DNA from 2 places in the Streptomyces sp. NPDC057616 genome. Region 1 is predicted to be linked to the other one. Evidence: riboswitches for the same ligand, from Rfam matches in the RefSeq annotation. Region 1 holds a riboswitch; the other holds the start of a gene.

Region 1 (6,998 bases):
GGCAACGGCGACACCATCGGGAAGCGGACCACCCTGTACTTCCTGATGATGGTGCTCAGCGTGCTCCTCGCGGTCGCCGCGACCATCCTGGGCAGACGGCTCGCCCCGAGACTCGGCAACTGGTACGCCACCGTCGTCGCGGTGGCCGCGTTCGCCCTGGCGATCGGCCTGGCCTTCGCGTTCCTGCCGGTGGTCAACGAGGTGCCCGCGCACTTCCCGGCCACCGTGCTGTGGCGCTTCCGTCTCTCGGCTCTGGCCATCCAGGTCACCCTGTGGGGCGCGTTCGGGCTCGCCTTCGGCGAGTTGGCAGAACGGCTCCTCAACCCGCGGCCCGCGAAGGCGTCCGCGCCGTCCGCGGTCACCGCCCACGGCTGACGGTGAGCTGAGCCGAACGTACGAGAGGGCCCGCGGAGTCGTCCGCGGGCCCTCTCGCGTGCGAGGGGTCAGTCCTGGTCCGGTTCCGGCCGCAGCGGGTTGCCCAGCCGCAGGTTCCAGCGGCCCGCCCGCCCGCTGAGCTCGGTCGCCGTCAGCGGCGGCACGTCGGCACGCCAGAAGGACGTCGCGGGCGCCCCCAGCACCCGTACCACCACGGCCCGTACGACGTCCGGCTCGACCACGGCGAGGGTGCGGCCGTCCGTCCGCGAGGCGGCGTCCAGCCAGCGCCCGACGCGCAGGCACAGGTCCTCGACCGACTCCCCGCCGTGCGGCGCGCACGCCGGATCGGCCAACCACCGTGCCACCGCCTCCGGTTCGGACCCGCCGACCTCGTCCAGCGTGCGGCCCTCCCAGCGGCCCGTCCGCAGACCGGCCAGGTCCGCCGAAGGTTCGGCGGCGGCCAGCCCGAGCGCCGTGGCCGTCTCCCGGCAGCGCACGCTGGGGGAGACCATCACGTGCGCGGCCGGCGGCAGCGTCCCGGCCGCCGCGCGGGCCCGCGCCGCACCGCCGTCGTCGAGCGGCGTCGTGCCGTCGTCGAAGCGCGCCTGCCGCAGCGACAGGCTCATGGCGGGCGAGATGAGGGTGACACGGCTGGTCACGGTGCTCCTGTCGTCCGGGGCGGGGGAGCGCGGTGCCCGCCCGGGGCGAGCGGGCGGTGCCGTCCGCCCCGTGGCGCCGGCACCGCCCGTACAGCCTCCTACAACTCCGCGCGCACCGTTCGCGCGGCGGCCACGAGGTTCTCCAGGGAGGCCCGGGTCTCCGGCCAACCGCGGGTCTTCAGGCCGCAGTCGGGGTTGACCCACAGCCGTTCCGCGGGGATCGCCCGCAGCCCGGTCCGCAGCAGGCCGGCCGCCTCCTCGACGCTCGGGACGCGTGGGGAGTGGATGTCGTAGACGCCGGGGCCGGCCTCGCGCGGGTAGCCGTGCGCGGCGAGTTCGCGGGCGACCTGCATGCGGGAGCGGGCCGCCTCCAGGCTGATGACGTCGGCGTCGAGGTCGTCGATGGCCTGGACGACGTCGCCGAACTCGGCGTAACACATGTGGGTGTGGATCTGGGTGTCCGGCCGCACGCTGCCGGTCGTGAGCCGGAACGCCTCGGTGGCCCAGGCCAGATACGCCGGACGGTCGGCGGCGCGCAGCGGCAGGGTCTCCCGCAGCGCCGGCTCGTCGACCTGGATCACCGAGGTCCCGGCCGCCTCCAGGTCGCCGACCTCGTCCCGCAGGGCGAGGGCGACCTGGCGGGCGGTCTCGGCCGCCGGCAGGTCGTCGCGGACGAAGGACCAGGCGAGCATGGTGACCGGCCCGGTGAGCATGCCCTTGACCGGGCGGGAGGTGAGCGACTGGGCGTACGCCGTCCAGCGCACCGTCATCGGTTCGGGGCGGCTGACGTCGCCCGCGAGGATCGGCGGGCGCACGTAGCGGGTGCCGTAGGACTGGACCCAGCCGTGGCGGGTGGCGAGGTAGCCGGTCAGCCGCTCGGCGAAGTACTGGACCATGTCGCCCCGTTCGGCCTCGCCGTGCACCAGGACGTCGAGGCCGGCCTTCTCCTGGAACGAGATCACCTCGCCGATCTCCGCCTTGATCCGCTCCTCGTAGCCGGACGGGCCGATGCGGCCGGCCCGCAGGTCGGCGCGGGCGGTGCGCAGGGCGCCGGTCTGCGGGAACGAGCCGATCGTCGTGGTCGGCAGCAGCGGCAGGGCGAGCAGGGCGCGCTGCGCCGCGGAGCGTTCGGCGTACGGCTGGGAGCGATGGGTGTCGGCCTCGGTGACCGCGGCGGCGCGGGCTCGGACGGCGGGGTCGCGGGTGAGGGGGGAGCGGGCGCGGGAGGCGAGGGCGGCGCGGTTCGCGGCCAGTTCGGCGGCGATGGTGTCGGTGCCGCGGGTCAGGCCCCTGGCGAGGGTGACGATCTCGGCGGTCTTCTGCCGGGCGAAGGCCAGCCAGCGCAGGATCTGCGGATCGATGTCGCGCTCGGCGGCCGTGTCGAGCGGGACGTGCAGCAGGGAGCAGGAGGCCGCGACGTCGACGCGGGCGGCCAGTCCGAGCAGGGTGGCGAGGGTGCCCAGCGACCTGCCGAGGTCGTTCGCCCAGATGTTGCGGCCGTCGACGACGCCGGCCACCAGCCGCTTGCCGGGCAGCCCGCCGGCGGCGGCCACCGCGTCCAGGTTGGCGGCCGCGGGCCCGGTGAAGTCCAGGGCGAGTCCTTCGACCGGGGCCTTGGCCAGCACGGGAAGGGCGTCCCCGAGGCGGTCGAAGTAGGAGGCGACGAGCAGCCGGGGCCGGTCGGTGAGGGCGCCGAGGTCGCGGTACGCGCGCGCCGCGGCGTTCAGTTCGGCCGGGGTGCGGTCCTGGACGAGGGCGGGCTCGTCCAGCTGCACCCAGGTGGCGCCTGCCGCGCGCAGGTCGGCCAGGACCTCGGCGTACACCGGCAGCAGCCGGTCCAGCAGGGTGAGCGGCTCGAAGTCCGCGGACACGCCGGGCGCGGGCTTGGCCAGCAGCAGATAGGTGACCGGGCCGACCAGGACGGGACGCGGCGCGAGGCCGAGCGCGAGGGCCTCTTGGAGCTCGGCCACCTGCTTCGCGCTGTCGGCGGTGAAGACCGTGTCCGGGCCCAACTCCGGCACCAGATAGTGGTAGTTGGTGTCGAACCACTTGGTCATCTCCAGCGGCGCCATGTCCTGGGTGCCGCGGGCCATCGCGAAGTACCCGTCCAGGGCGTTCGCCTCGACGGCGTCCCGGTGGCGGTCCGGGATCGCGCCGACCATGACGGTGGTGTCCAGGACGTGGTCGTAGTACGAGAAGTCGCCGGTCGGCACCTCGTCTAGGCCGGCCTCGGCGAGCGACCGCCAGGTCGCGGCGCGGAGCCGGGCGGCGGTGGCGTCGAGGGCCCCGGCGGTGACGCGGCCCTTCCAGTAGCCCTCGACCGCCTTCTTCAGTTCCCGGTCGGGTCCCTGGCGGGGGTGGCCGTACACGGTGGCCCGTGCGGCGGCGGCTGCGGTCCTGCTGGTCACGGAGATCTCCTTCGCGAGACGATTCCCTGAACTCCCGGGCGACGGGGACGAGGACGCGAAGGGGCGACGGACCGGACGGCGGCCTGCGGCCGGTCCGTTCGGTGTGCGCGCCGACCCGCCCTCGAGGTCACCGGAAGACCGCGCACGGGTCTGGTCCGCACGCGGGCAGCCGGCAGGTCTTCGGACTCACGGGCACGCCCTCCTGACCGGAGGACACCTACTGGCCGTCGCTTCCCAGGTCCGTTCTGCCGGACCCAGTGCGTATGACGGCGGTTGTTCCCGCTCACCGCTGCGGGGCAGTCCCGGATTCCCACCGGGTTCCCTCTTACGACGCATCCCGCCTGGCGGACGGGGCGAACCAGCTGCACGGGCCACCCTACGGCTCCGCCCCGGCGCGCGTCGGAGGGTGTCCGGCATGCGGCCGGTGACATGGCCCACGCGCCGTCGGCCGAGACGTCCGCCGCGCCCGCGCGGCCCGCGCGTGGGATGGTGCTGACGGTGGCCCCCGCGGGCGGGCACGTGCCCGCGGCCGAGGAAAGGCGGGGCTGACGTGGCCGACTACTCCCTGACGCTCAGTGACTCGGAGATCCGGCGCTACCGGCTCATGGCGGACGCCGCCGAGCGGCGGGAGCGCGAGCTGTGGACCACGGCCGGGGCGGGCCCCGGCGCGCGAATCGCGGACGTCGGCTGCGGCCCCGGCGCGGTCGCGGTCCGGCTCGCGCGGCTCGCGGCCCCGGACGGAGCGGTGTGGGCGGTGGACCGGGACGCCGGCGCGCTGGCCGTCGCGTCGGCGCTCGCCGAGCGCTCGGGCGTCGCGGTGCGCACCGGGCTCGCCCCGGCCGAGCGCACGGGGCTGGACGCCGGCGCCTTCGACCTGGTGATGATGCGGCACGTGCTGGCGCACAACGGCGGGCACGAGCAGGCGATCGTCGACCACCTGGCCACGCTCGCCCGGCCCGGCGGCGGCACGGTGTACCTCGTCGACGTCGACATCAGCTCCTCCGGCCTGCGCAACGCCCCGCCCGCCTTCGACGAGATGCACGAGCTCTACGGCGAACTGCACCGGCGCCGGGGCGACGACCTGAACATCGGCACCCGGCTCGACGAACTGCTCGTCGCCGCGGGCCTCGACCTCGTCGTCTTCGAGGGGCACATCGACGTCGTCACGCCGCCGCCCGGGATGCGCGGCCCGGCCTGGGCCGCCCGGGAGGCCCTCGTCGCCGAAGGGCTGGCGACCCTGGACGACGTCGCCCGGTGGGACGCGGCCCTTCGGGAGGCCGAGGAGGAGGTGGGGAGCGGCGGACGCCGTTTCTTCGCCGCCCACTTCGTCGCCGTCGGGCGGCGGCCGTGAGGGAGCGCGGCCCCGAACACGGCCAGGGCCGGCCCGATATGGGCCGGCCCTGGTGCGTGGTGCGGTGGGATCAGACGAGGTCGAACCGGTCCAGGTTCATGACCTTGACCCACGCCTTGACGAAGTCCGTCACGAACTTCTCCTTGGCGTCGTCGCTCGCGTAGACCTCCGCGAGGGCACGCAGCTCGGAGTTGGAGCCGAAGACGAGGTCGGCACGGGTGCCGGTCCACTTGACCGCGCCGGAGGCATCACGGCCCTCGAACGAGGTCTGGTCCTCGGAGGTGGACGTCCAGGTCGTACCCAGGTCGAGCAGGTTGACGAAGAAGTCGTTGGTCAGGACGCCCGGCGTCTCGGTGAGCACGCCGTGCTTCGAACCGTCGTAGTTCGCACCCAGGACACGCAGGCCGCCGACCAGGGCGGTCATCTCGGGCGCGCTCAGGTTCAGCAGGTTCGCGCGGTCCAGCAGCAGGTACTCGGCCGGGAGACGGTTGCCCTTGCCGACGTAGTTGCGGAAGCCGTCGTACTGCGGCTCCAGCGCGGCGAACGACTCGGCGTCGGTGTGCTCGTCGGTCGCGTCGACACGGCCGGCCGCGAACGGCACCTCGACCGCGACACCGGCGTCCTTGGCCGCCTTCTCCACGGCCGCGGAGCCGCCGAGGACGATCAGGTCGGCCACCGAGACCTTCTTGGCGCCGGAGTTGAACTCGCCCTGGATGTTCTCCAGGACACGCAGGACCTGCGCGAGCTCGTCCGGGTTGTTGACCTCCCAGCCGCGCTGCGGCTCGAGGCGGACGCGGCCGCCGTTGGCGCCGCCGCGCTTGTCGGAGCCGCGGAACGTCGAGGCCGACGCCCAGGCCGCGCCGATCAGCTGCGGGACGGTCAGACCGGAGTCGAGGATCTTCGCCTTGAGCGCCGTCACGTCGGCGGCGTCGATGGCCTCGCCCTCGGCCTCGGGCAGCGGGTCCTGCCACAGCAGCGTCTCGGCCGGCACCTCCGGGCCGAGGTACAGGGACTTCGGGCCCATGTCGCGGTGGGTCAGCTTGTACCAGGCGCGGGCGAACGCGTCCGCGAACTCCTCCGGGTTCTCGTAGAACCGGCGGGAGATGGGCTCGTAGATCGGGTCGAAGCGCAGCGACAGGTCGGTGGTGAGCATCGTCGGGCGGTGCTTCTTGTCCGCGTCGAAGGCGTCCGGAACGATCTCCGGGGCGTCCTTCGCCTCCCACTGGTTGGCGCCGGCCGGGCTCTGGACGAGCTCGTACTCGTACTCGAAGAGGTTCTTGAAGAAGCCGTTGCTCCACCGGGTGGGCGTGGTGGTCCAGGTGACCTCCAGGCCGGACGTGATCGCGTCCTTGCCCACACCCGTGCCGTACGTGCTCTTCCAGCCCAGGCCCAGCTGCTCCATCGGGGCGGCCTCGGGGTCGGCGCCGACGTTGTCCGCCGGGCCCGCGCCGTGGGTCTTGCCGAAGGTGTGGCCACCGGCGATGAGGGCGACGGTCTCCTCGTCGTTCATCGCCATCCGGCGGAAGGTCTCGCGGATGTCGCGGGCCGCGGCGATCGGGTCCGGGTTGCCGTTCGGGCCCTCGGGGTTGACGTAGATCAGGCCCATCTGGACGGCGCCGAGCGGGTTCTCCAGCTCACGGTCGCCGGTGTAGCGCTGGTCGTCCAGCCAGGTGGTCTCGGGACCCCAGTAGACGTCCTCCTCGGCCTCCCAGACGTCCGCGCGGCCGCCGCCGAAGCCGAAGGTCTCGAAGCCCATCTGCTCCAGCGCGACGTTGCCGGTGAGGACCATCAGGTCGGCCCAGGAGATGCTCTGGCCGTACTTCTTCTTGATCGGCCACAGCAGACGGCGGGCCTTGTCGAGGCTGGCGTTGTCCGGCCAGCTGTTGAGCGGGGCGAAGCGCTGCTGGCCGGCGCCGGCGCCGCCGCGGCCGTCGCTGATGCGGTAGGTGCCCGCGCTGTGCCAGGCCATGCGGATCATCAGCGGGCCGTAGTTGCCGAAGTCGGCCGGCCACCAGTCCTGCGAGGTGGTGAGCACCTCGGCGATGTCCTGTTTCACGGCCGCGAGGTCGAGGGCCTGGAAGGCCGCCGCGTAGTCGAAGTCCTTGCCGAGCGGGTTCGCCACGTCGGGGTTCTTGGCCAGGATCTTCAGGTTCAGCCGCTCCGGCCACCACTGACGGTTGCCACCACCCTGAGTCGGGTGCGCGG
Region 2 (6,998 bases), on a different contig from region 1:
GACGAGGTCTTCCGTTTTCGCGACACGGTGACCTAGATTGCCTGCGCATTACACAGGTGATCACAGGTGATCGTGAGGGGACGGAGCCGCGATATGTCCGAAGTGCCCGAAGTAAGACCACCGGTGGTGACCCCCATGCGTGTGGTCATCGCCGTCTGCCTGATCGCGCCCTTCGTCGCGATGCTCTGGGTCGGCTCGTACTCCAAGACCGACCCGGAGTTCATCGGCATCCCGTTCTTCTACTGGTACCAGATGCTCTGGGTGCTGATCTCCACCGCGCTGACGATGACCGCGTACCAGCTGTGGCAGCGTGACCAGCGCGCCCGCGCCTCCAAGAAGGGCGGTGCGTCGGAATGAAGGACGGCGTGAACGGCGTCGCGCTCGGCGTCTTCATCTTCTTCTTCGTGGCCGTGACCGTCATGGGCTTCCTGGCGGCACGCTGGCGCAAGGCCGAGAACGAGCACTCGCTCGACGAATGGGGCCTGGGCGGCCGGTCGTTCGGCACCTGGGTCACCTGGTTCCTGCTCGGCGGCGACCTGTACACGGCGTACACGTTCGTCGCCGTCCCCGCGGCGATCTACGCGGCGGGCGCGGCCGGCTTCTTCGCGGTGCCGTACACCATCCTGGTCTACCCGCTGATCTTCACCTTCCTGCCCCGGCTGTGGTCGGTCTCCCACCGGCACGGGTATGTGACGACCTCGGACTTCGTGCGCGGCCGCTTCGGCTCCAAGAGCCTGTCGCTGGCCGTCGCGGTCACCGGCATCCTCGCCACGATGCCCTACATCGCGCTCCAACTGGTCGGCATCCAGGCCGTGCTGGACGTGATGGGCGTCGGCGGCGGCGACAGCACCAACTGGTTCGTGAAGGACCTGCCGCTGCTGATCGCGTTCGGCGTCCTCGCGGCGTACACCTACTCCTCGGGTCTGCGGGCCCCCGCGCTGATCGCGTTCGTGAAGGACGCGCTGATCTACATCGTCATCGCGGTGGCGATCATCTACATCCCGATCAAGCTGGGCGGCTTCGACGACATCTTCTCCAAGGCCGGCGCGGCGTTCGCGCAGACCAACCCGGCGACCGGCAAGCCGCGCGGCGCCCTGGTGCCGCCGGAGGCGGGTCAATGGACGTACGCCACGCTGGCGTTGGGCTCCGCGCTGGCGCTCTTCATGTACCCGCACTCGATCACCGCGACGCTGTCCTCGCGCAGCCGTGAGGTCATCCGCCGCAACACCACGATCCTGCCGCTGTACTCCCTGATGCTGGGCCTGCTGGCGCTGCTCGGCTTCATGGCGATCGCGGCCGGGATCAAGGTCACCAACGGGCAGCTGGCGATCCCGCAGCTGTTCGAGAACATGTTCCCGTCCTGGTTCGCGGGTGTGGCCTTCGCGGCCATCGGCATCGGCGCCCTGGTGCCGGCGGCGATCATGTCGATCGCTGCCGCGAACCTCTTCACCCGCAACATCTACCGGGACTTCATCAAGCCGGACGCGACACCGAAGCAGGAGGCCCAGGTCTCCAAGATCGTGTCGCTGCTGGTGAAGGTCGGCGCGCTGGTCTTCGTCCTCACCATGGACAAGACGGTCGCCATCAACTTCCAGCTCCTGGGCGGCATCTGGATCCTGCAGACCTTCCCGGCCCTGGTCGGCGGCCTGTTCACCCGCTGGTTCCACCGCTGGGCGCTGCTCGGCGGCTGGGCGGTCGGCATGATCTACGGCACCGTCGCCGCGTACGGCGTCGCCTCGCCGACCCAGAAGCACTTCGGCGGCTCGGCGAAGGAGATCCCCGGGATCGGCGAGATCGGCTACATCGGCCTGACCGCGTTCGTGATGAACCTGGTGGTGACGGTGGTACTGACCTTCGTCCTGAAGGCCGTGAAGGCCCCGGAGGGCGTCGACGAGACCGCGGCGGACGACTACACCGTGGACAGCGGCGACCCGGGCGTGCAGGTGGAACTGCCGCCCGCGACGGCGGCGGAGTCGCGCTAGCAACTGCACATGTTCGACGGGCCGTCGGGGAAACCCGGCGGCCCGTTGTCGTACCCGTCCAGCACACTCGGTCCATGGACATCGAGATCCGGTCCGCGGACCCCCGCGAGTACGAGACCCTCGGCGAGATCACCGCCCGGGCCTATCTTCAGGACGGCCTGCTGGCCTTCGGCGACGAGGACGACTGGTACCTCGGCGAACTCAAGGACGTGGCCAAGCGGGCGTCCGCGGCCGAGGTGCTGGTGGCCGTCCGCGACGGCGACGTCCTCGGCGGCGTCACGTTCGTGCCCGCCGGCGGTCCCATGGCCGAGCTCGCCCGCCCCTCGGAGGCGGAGATCCGCATGCTCGCCGTGGCCCACGCGGCACGCGGCAGAGGCGTCGGACAGGCCCTCGTAGGAGCCTGCGTCGACCGGGCGAGAAACGCGGGCTGCACCGGTGTCGTCCTGTCGACCCAGCACGCCATGCACGCCGCGCACCGCATCTACGAACGCCACGGCTTCGTCCGCGTCCCGGAGCGGGACTGGCGCCCGATGCCCGGCCACGACTTCACGCTCCTCACCTATGAGTTGACGTTCTGACACGCTCCGAAGTCACCGCGACACAACATATGGGGGTGCGTCTCACACCCGGCACAAGATGTATGCTCATGCTCGCTGTCGCCGCAGGGGAATCCGGTGCGAATCCGGAACTGTCCCGCAACGGTGTACCCATCCGTGTTCGCACATGTATGGGCGTCAGTCCGAGGACCTGCCGACAGTGCGCCCGGCCACCGTGGCCCGGGTGCTTCGACGTCCGGGCCTCGTGGAGTGGGCCGGTGGACGCGGCGCCGTCGTGCGCTCGTGGCTGCCCCCTGCCCTCCGCCAGGCCCCCGTGCCGAGCGAGGGAGAGCCCCACGTGACCATCGCGCCAGCCGATCCGGCTTCAGCGACACCGTCTGCGACATCGGCCGACGACGGTCCCGGAACCGCACTGCTGCGGACCCTGACCGAGCTGACCGCCGACCTCCCCGACGCCGACCCCGGCCGGGTCGCCGCCGCCGCGCTGCGCGGACGCTCCGCGCGGGCGGACGAGACGGAGTTGCGCGAGCTGGCCACGGAGGCGGCCGCCGGCCTCATCTCCGAGGACCCCGCCTACTCGCGGCTTGCCGCGCGCCTGCTGACGATCGGCATCGCGGCGGAGGCCGCCTCGCAGGGCGTCACGTGCTTCACCGAGTCGGTCGCCGTCGGCCACCGCGAGGGCCTCATCGCCGACCGCACGGCGGAGTTCGCCCGGTTGCACGCCGCCCGGCTCGACGCGCTGGTCGACCCTCAAGGCGACGACCGCTTCGGCTACTTCGGCCTGCGCACCCTGCACAGCCGCTACCTGCTGCGGCACCCCATCACCCGCAAGGTGATCGAGACGCCGCAGCACTTCATGCTGCGGGTGGCGGCCGGCCTCGCCGAGGACGACACCGCGCGCTCCGTCGACGAAGTCGCCGCGCTCTACCGCCTGATGAGCCGCCTCGACTACCTCCCCTCCTCCCCCACCCTCTTCAACTCCGGTACACGGCACCCGCAGATGTCGTCCTGCTACCTCCTCGACTCCCCCAAGGACGAGCTGGACTCCATCTACGACCGCTACCACCAGGTCGCCCGTCTCTCGAAGCACGCCGGCGGCATCGGCCTCGCCTACTCCCGCATCCGCGCCCGGGGTTCGCTGATCCGCGGCACCAACGGGCACTCGAACGGCATCGTCCCGTTCCTGAAGACCCTGGACGCCTCGGTCGCCGCCGTGAACCAGGGCGGCCGGCGCAAGGGCGCGGCCGCGGTCTACCTGGAGACCTGGCACCTGGACATCGAGGAGTTCCTGGAGCTGCGCGACAACACCGGTGAGGACGCCCGCCGTACGCACAACCTGAACCTCGCGCACTGGATCCCGGACGAGTTCATGCGCCGGGTCGACTCCGACGGGCAGTGGTCGCTGTTCTCCCCGGCGGACGTGCCGGAACTCGTCGACCTGTGGGGCGAGGAGTTCGACGCCGCCTACCGCGGGGCGGAGGCCGCGGGCCTGGCCCGCAGGACCGTCCCGGCCCGCGAGCTCTACGGCCGCATGATGCGCACCCTCGCCCAGACCGGCAACGGCTGGATGACCTTCAAGGACGCGGCCAACCGCACCGCCAACCAGACGGCCGAGCCGGGCCGCGTCGTCCACTCCTCGAACCTCTGCACGGAGATCCTGGAGGTCACGGACGACGGCGAGACCGCGGTCTGCAACCTGGGCTCGGTGAACCTGGGCGCCTTCGTCGACCCGGCGACCGGCGACATCGACTGGGAGCGGCTGGACGGGACCGTCCGCACGGCCGTCACCTTCCTGGACCGCGTGGTCGACATCAACTTCTACCCGACCGAGCAGGCGGGCCGCTCCAACGCGCGCTGGCGCCCCGTCGGCCTCGGTGCGATGGGCCTGCAGGACGTCTTCTTCAAGCTGCGGCTGCCCTTCGACTCCCCCGCGGCCAAGGCGCTGTCGACCCGTATCGCCGAGCGCATCATGCTCGCCGCGTACGAGGCCTCCGCCGACCTCGCCGAGCGCAACGGCCCGCTGCCGGCCTGGGAGCAGACCCGCACCGCCCGCGGCGTCCTGCACCCCGACCACTACGGCGTCGAGCCGGTCTGGCCCGAGCGCTGGGCGGCGCTGCGGGAGCGCATCGCGGCCGTCGGCCTGCGGAACTCCCTGCTCCTCGCCATCGCGCCGACCGCCACCATCGCGTCGATCGCCGGCGTCTACGAGTGCATCGAGCCGCAGGTGTCGAACCTCTTCAAGCGCGAGACCCTGTCCGGTGAGTTCCTGCAGGTGAACTCGTACTTGGTGAACGACCTGAAGGAACTCGGCGTCTGGGACGCCCGCACCCGCGAGGCGCTGCGCGAGGCCAGCGGCTCGGTGCAGGACTTCGCCTGGATCCCCGAGGAGGTACGGCGCCTGTACCGCACGGCGTGGGAGATCCCGCAGCGCGGCCTGATCGACATGGCCGCGGCCCGCACCCCGTACCTCGACCAGTCGCAGTCCCTGAACCTCTTCCTGGAGACGCCGACCATCGGCAAGCTCTCCTCGATGTACGCGTACGCCTGGAAACAGGGTCTGAAGACGACGTACTACCTGCGCTCGCGCCCGGCGACCCGCATCGCCCGCGCGGCCCGCGCCGCCGTCCCCGTCCAGCAGGCCGCCGACCCCGAGGCGGTCGCCTGCTCCCTGGAAAACCCCGAGTCCTGCGAGGCCTGCCAGTAATGACCAGCCGTAACACCAACCTGCTCGACCCGGGCTTCGAGCTGACACTGCGCCCCATGCGCTACCCGGACTTCTACGAGCGCTACCGGGACGCCATCAAGAACACCTGGACCGTGGAGGAGGTCGACCTCCACTCGGACGTCGCCGACCTCGCCAAGCTCAGCCCTGCCGAGCAGCACCTCATCGGCCGGCTGGTCGCCTTCTTCGCGACGGGCGACTCGATCGTGGCGAACAACCTGGTGCTGACGCTGTACAAGCACATCAACTCCCCCGAGGCGCGCCTCTACCTGAGCCGCCAGCTCTTCGAGGAGGCCGTGCACGTCCAGTTCTATCTGACGCTCCTGGACACCTACCTCCCCGACCCGGAGGACCGCGCCGCGGCCTTCGCGGCCGTGGAGAGCATCCCCTCCATCCGCGAGAAGGCGGAGTTCTGCTTCCGGTGGATGGACTCGGTGGAGAAGCTGGACCGCCTGGAGTCCCAGGCCGACCGCCGCCGCTTCCTGCTCAACCTGATCTGCTTCGCGGCCTGCATCGAGGGCCTGTTCTTCTACGGCGCCTTCGCCTACGTGTACTGGTTCCGCAGCCGCGGCCTGCTGCACGGCCTCGCCACGGGCACCAACTGGGTCTTCCGCGACGAGACGATGCACATGTCGTTCGCCTTCGACGTGGTCGACACCGTCCGCAAGGAGGAGCCGGAGCTCTTCGACGACGGACTCCGTCAGCAGGTGACGGACATGCTGCGCGAGGCGGTCGAGGCCGAGCTGCAGTTCGCCCGCGACCTGTGCGGCGAGGGCCTGCCCGGCATGAACACCGACTCGATGCGCCAGTACCTCGAGTGCGTCGCCGACCAGCGCCTGACCCGCCTCGGCTTCGCGCCGGTGTACGGCAGCGAGAACCCCTTCTCCTTCATGGAGTTGCAGGGCGTGCAGGAGCTGACCAACTTCTTCGAGCGCCGCCCGTCGGCGTACCAGGTGGCCGTGGAGGGCACGGTCGACCTCGACGAGGACTTCTGACGCCTTTTTCCGGGACGGCCCATGGAGCATCCATGGGCCGTCCATGGACCTTCTATGGAGCGGCAAAGTTATCGGGGCCGCTCTGGTTCAGCCTCCCGGACCGGGACTACGTTCTCGCCGTCAAAGTGTCATGCCCGCGACGACACCGCCGCCGCTACGCGCGTCACAGGCCTGCCATCAGCGTCGAGAACCCCACTCCAACGACGGAGGCAGCACCCCCATGCGTGAAAAGCCCAGACGGAGCCTGCGAAGACTCCTGACCGCCGTCATACCCGCTCTCGCCCTCGGCCTTGCCGGACTCGTCGCCGCACCCACGGCGCAGGCGCAGGTCCACCCCGACTCCCGCGTCACCCAGAACTCCAAGGCCCTGACCTCCCCCGACCGGCAGACCTTCCACTCGACCGGCAAGGCCGGCCAGAAGGTGCCGACCACCCGTCTGTGCGCCACGGCCGCGCCCGGTCACGCGTCCTGCTTCGCGCAGCGGCGCACCGACATCAAGCAGCGGCTGGCCTCCGCGGTCGCCGCGGCCGCGCCCTCCGGCCTCAGCCCGGCCAACCTGCACAGCGCCTACAACCTGCCCTCGACGGGCGGCTCCGGCCTGACGGTTGCCGTGGTCGACGCCTACAACGACCCCAACGCCGCGTCGGACCTGGCCACTTACCGCTCGCAGTACGGCCTGTCCTCGTGCACCAAGGCCAACGGCTGCTTCAAGCAGGTCAGCCAGACCGGCTCCACCACCTCG

What was found. Region 1 has a riboswitch for cobalamin ahead of metE (5-methyltetrahydropteroyltriglutamate--homocysteine S-methyltransferase). Riboswitches for the same ligand answer to the same signal wherever they lie in the genome.
Region 2: another riboswitch for cobalamin. It lies ahead of ACFU97_RS03785 (ribonucleoside-diphosphate reductase subunit alpha); the one in region 1 lies ahead of metE (5-methyltetrahydropteroyltriglutamate--homocysteine S-methyltransferase).

Annotation. Positions count from the first base shown of each region.
Region 1 covers NZ_JBHVGU010000066.1:15,631-22,628, reverse strand. The annotation lists gene ACFU97_RS44160 (CbtA family protein) at 1-375, shown strand, start outside; gene ACFU97_RS44155 (histidine phosphatase family protein) at 444-1,034, opposite strand; gene metE (5-methyltetrahydropteroyltriglutamate--homocysteine S-methyltransferase) at 1,133-3,442, opposite strand; cobalamin riboswitch at 3,596-3,820, opposite strand; gene ACFU97_RS44145 (class I SAM-dependent methyltransferase) at 3,993-4,793, shown strand; gene katG (catalase/peroxidase HPI) at 4,864-6,998, opposite strand, start outside.
Region 2 covers NZ_JBHVGU010000003.1:47,420-54,417, forward strand. The annotation lists gene ACFU97_RS03770 (DUF3311 domain-containing protein) at 94-357, shown strand; gene mctP (monocarboxylate uptake permease MctP) at 354-1,982, shown strand; gene ACFU97_RS03780 (GNAT family N-acetyltransferase) at 2,057-2,560, shown strand; cobalamin riboswitch at 2,593-2,752, shown strand; gene ACFU97_RS03785 (ribonucleoside-diphosphate reductase subunit alpha) at 2,877-5,243, shown strand; gene ACFU97_RS03790 (ribonucleotide-diphosphate reductase subunit beta) at 5,243-6,256, shown strand; gene ACFU97_RS03795 (putative Ig domain-containing protein) at 6,477-6,998, shown strand, end outside.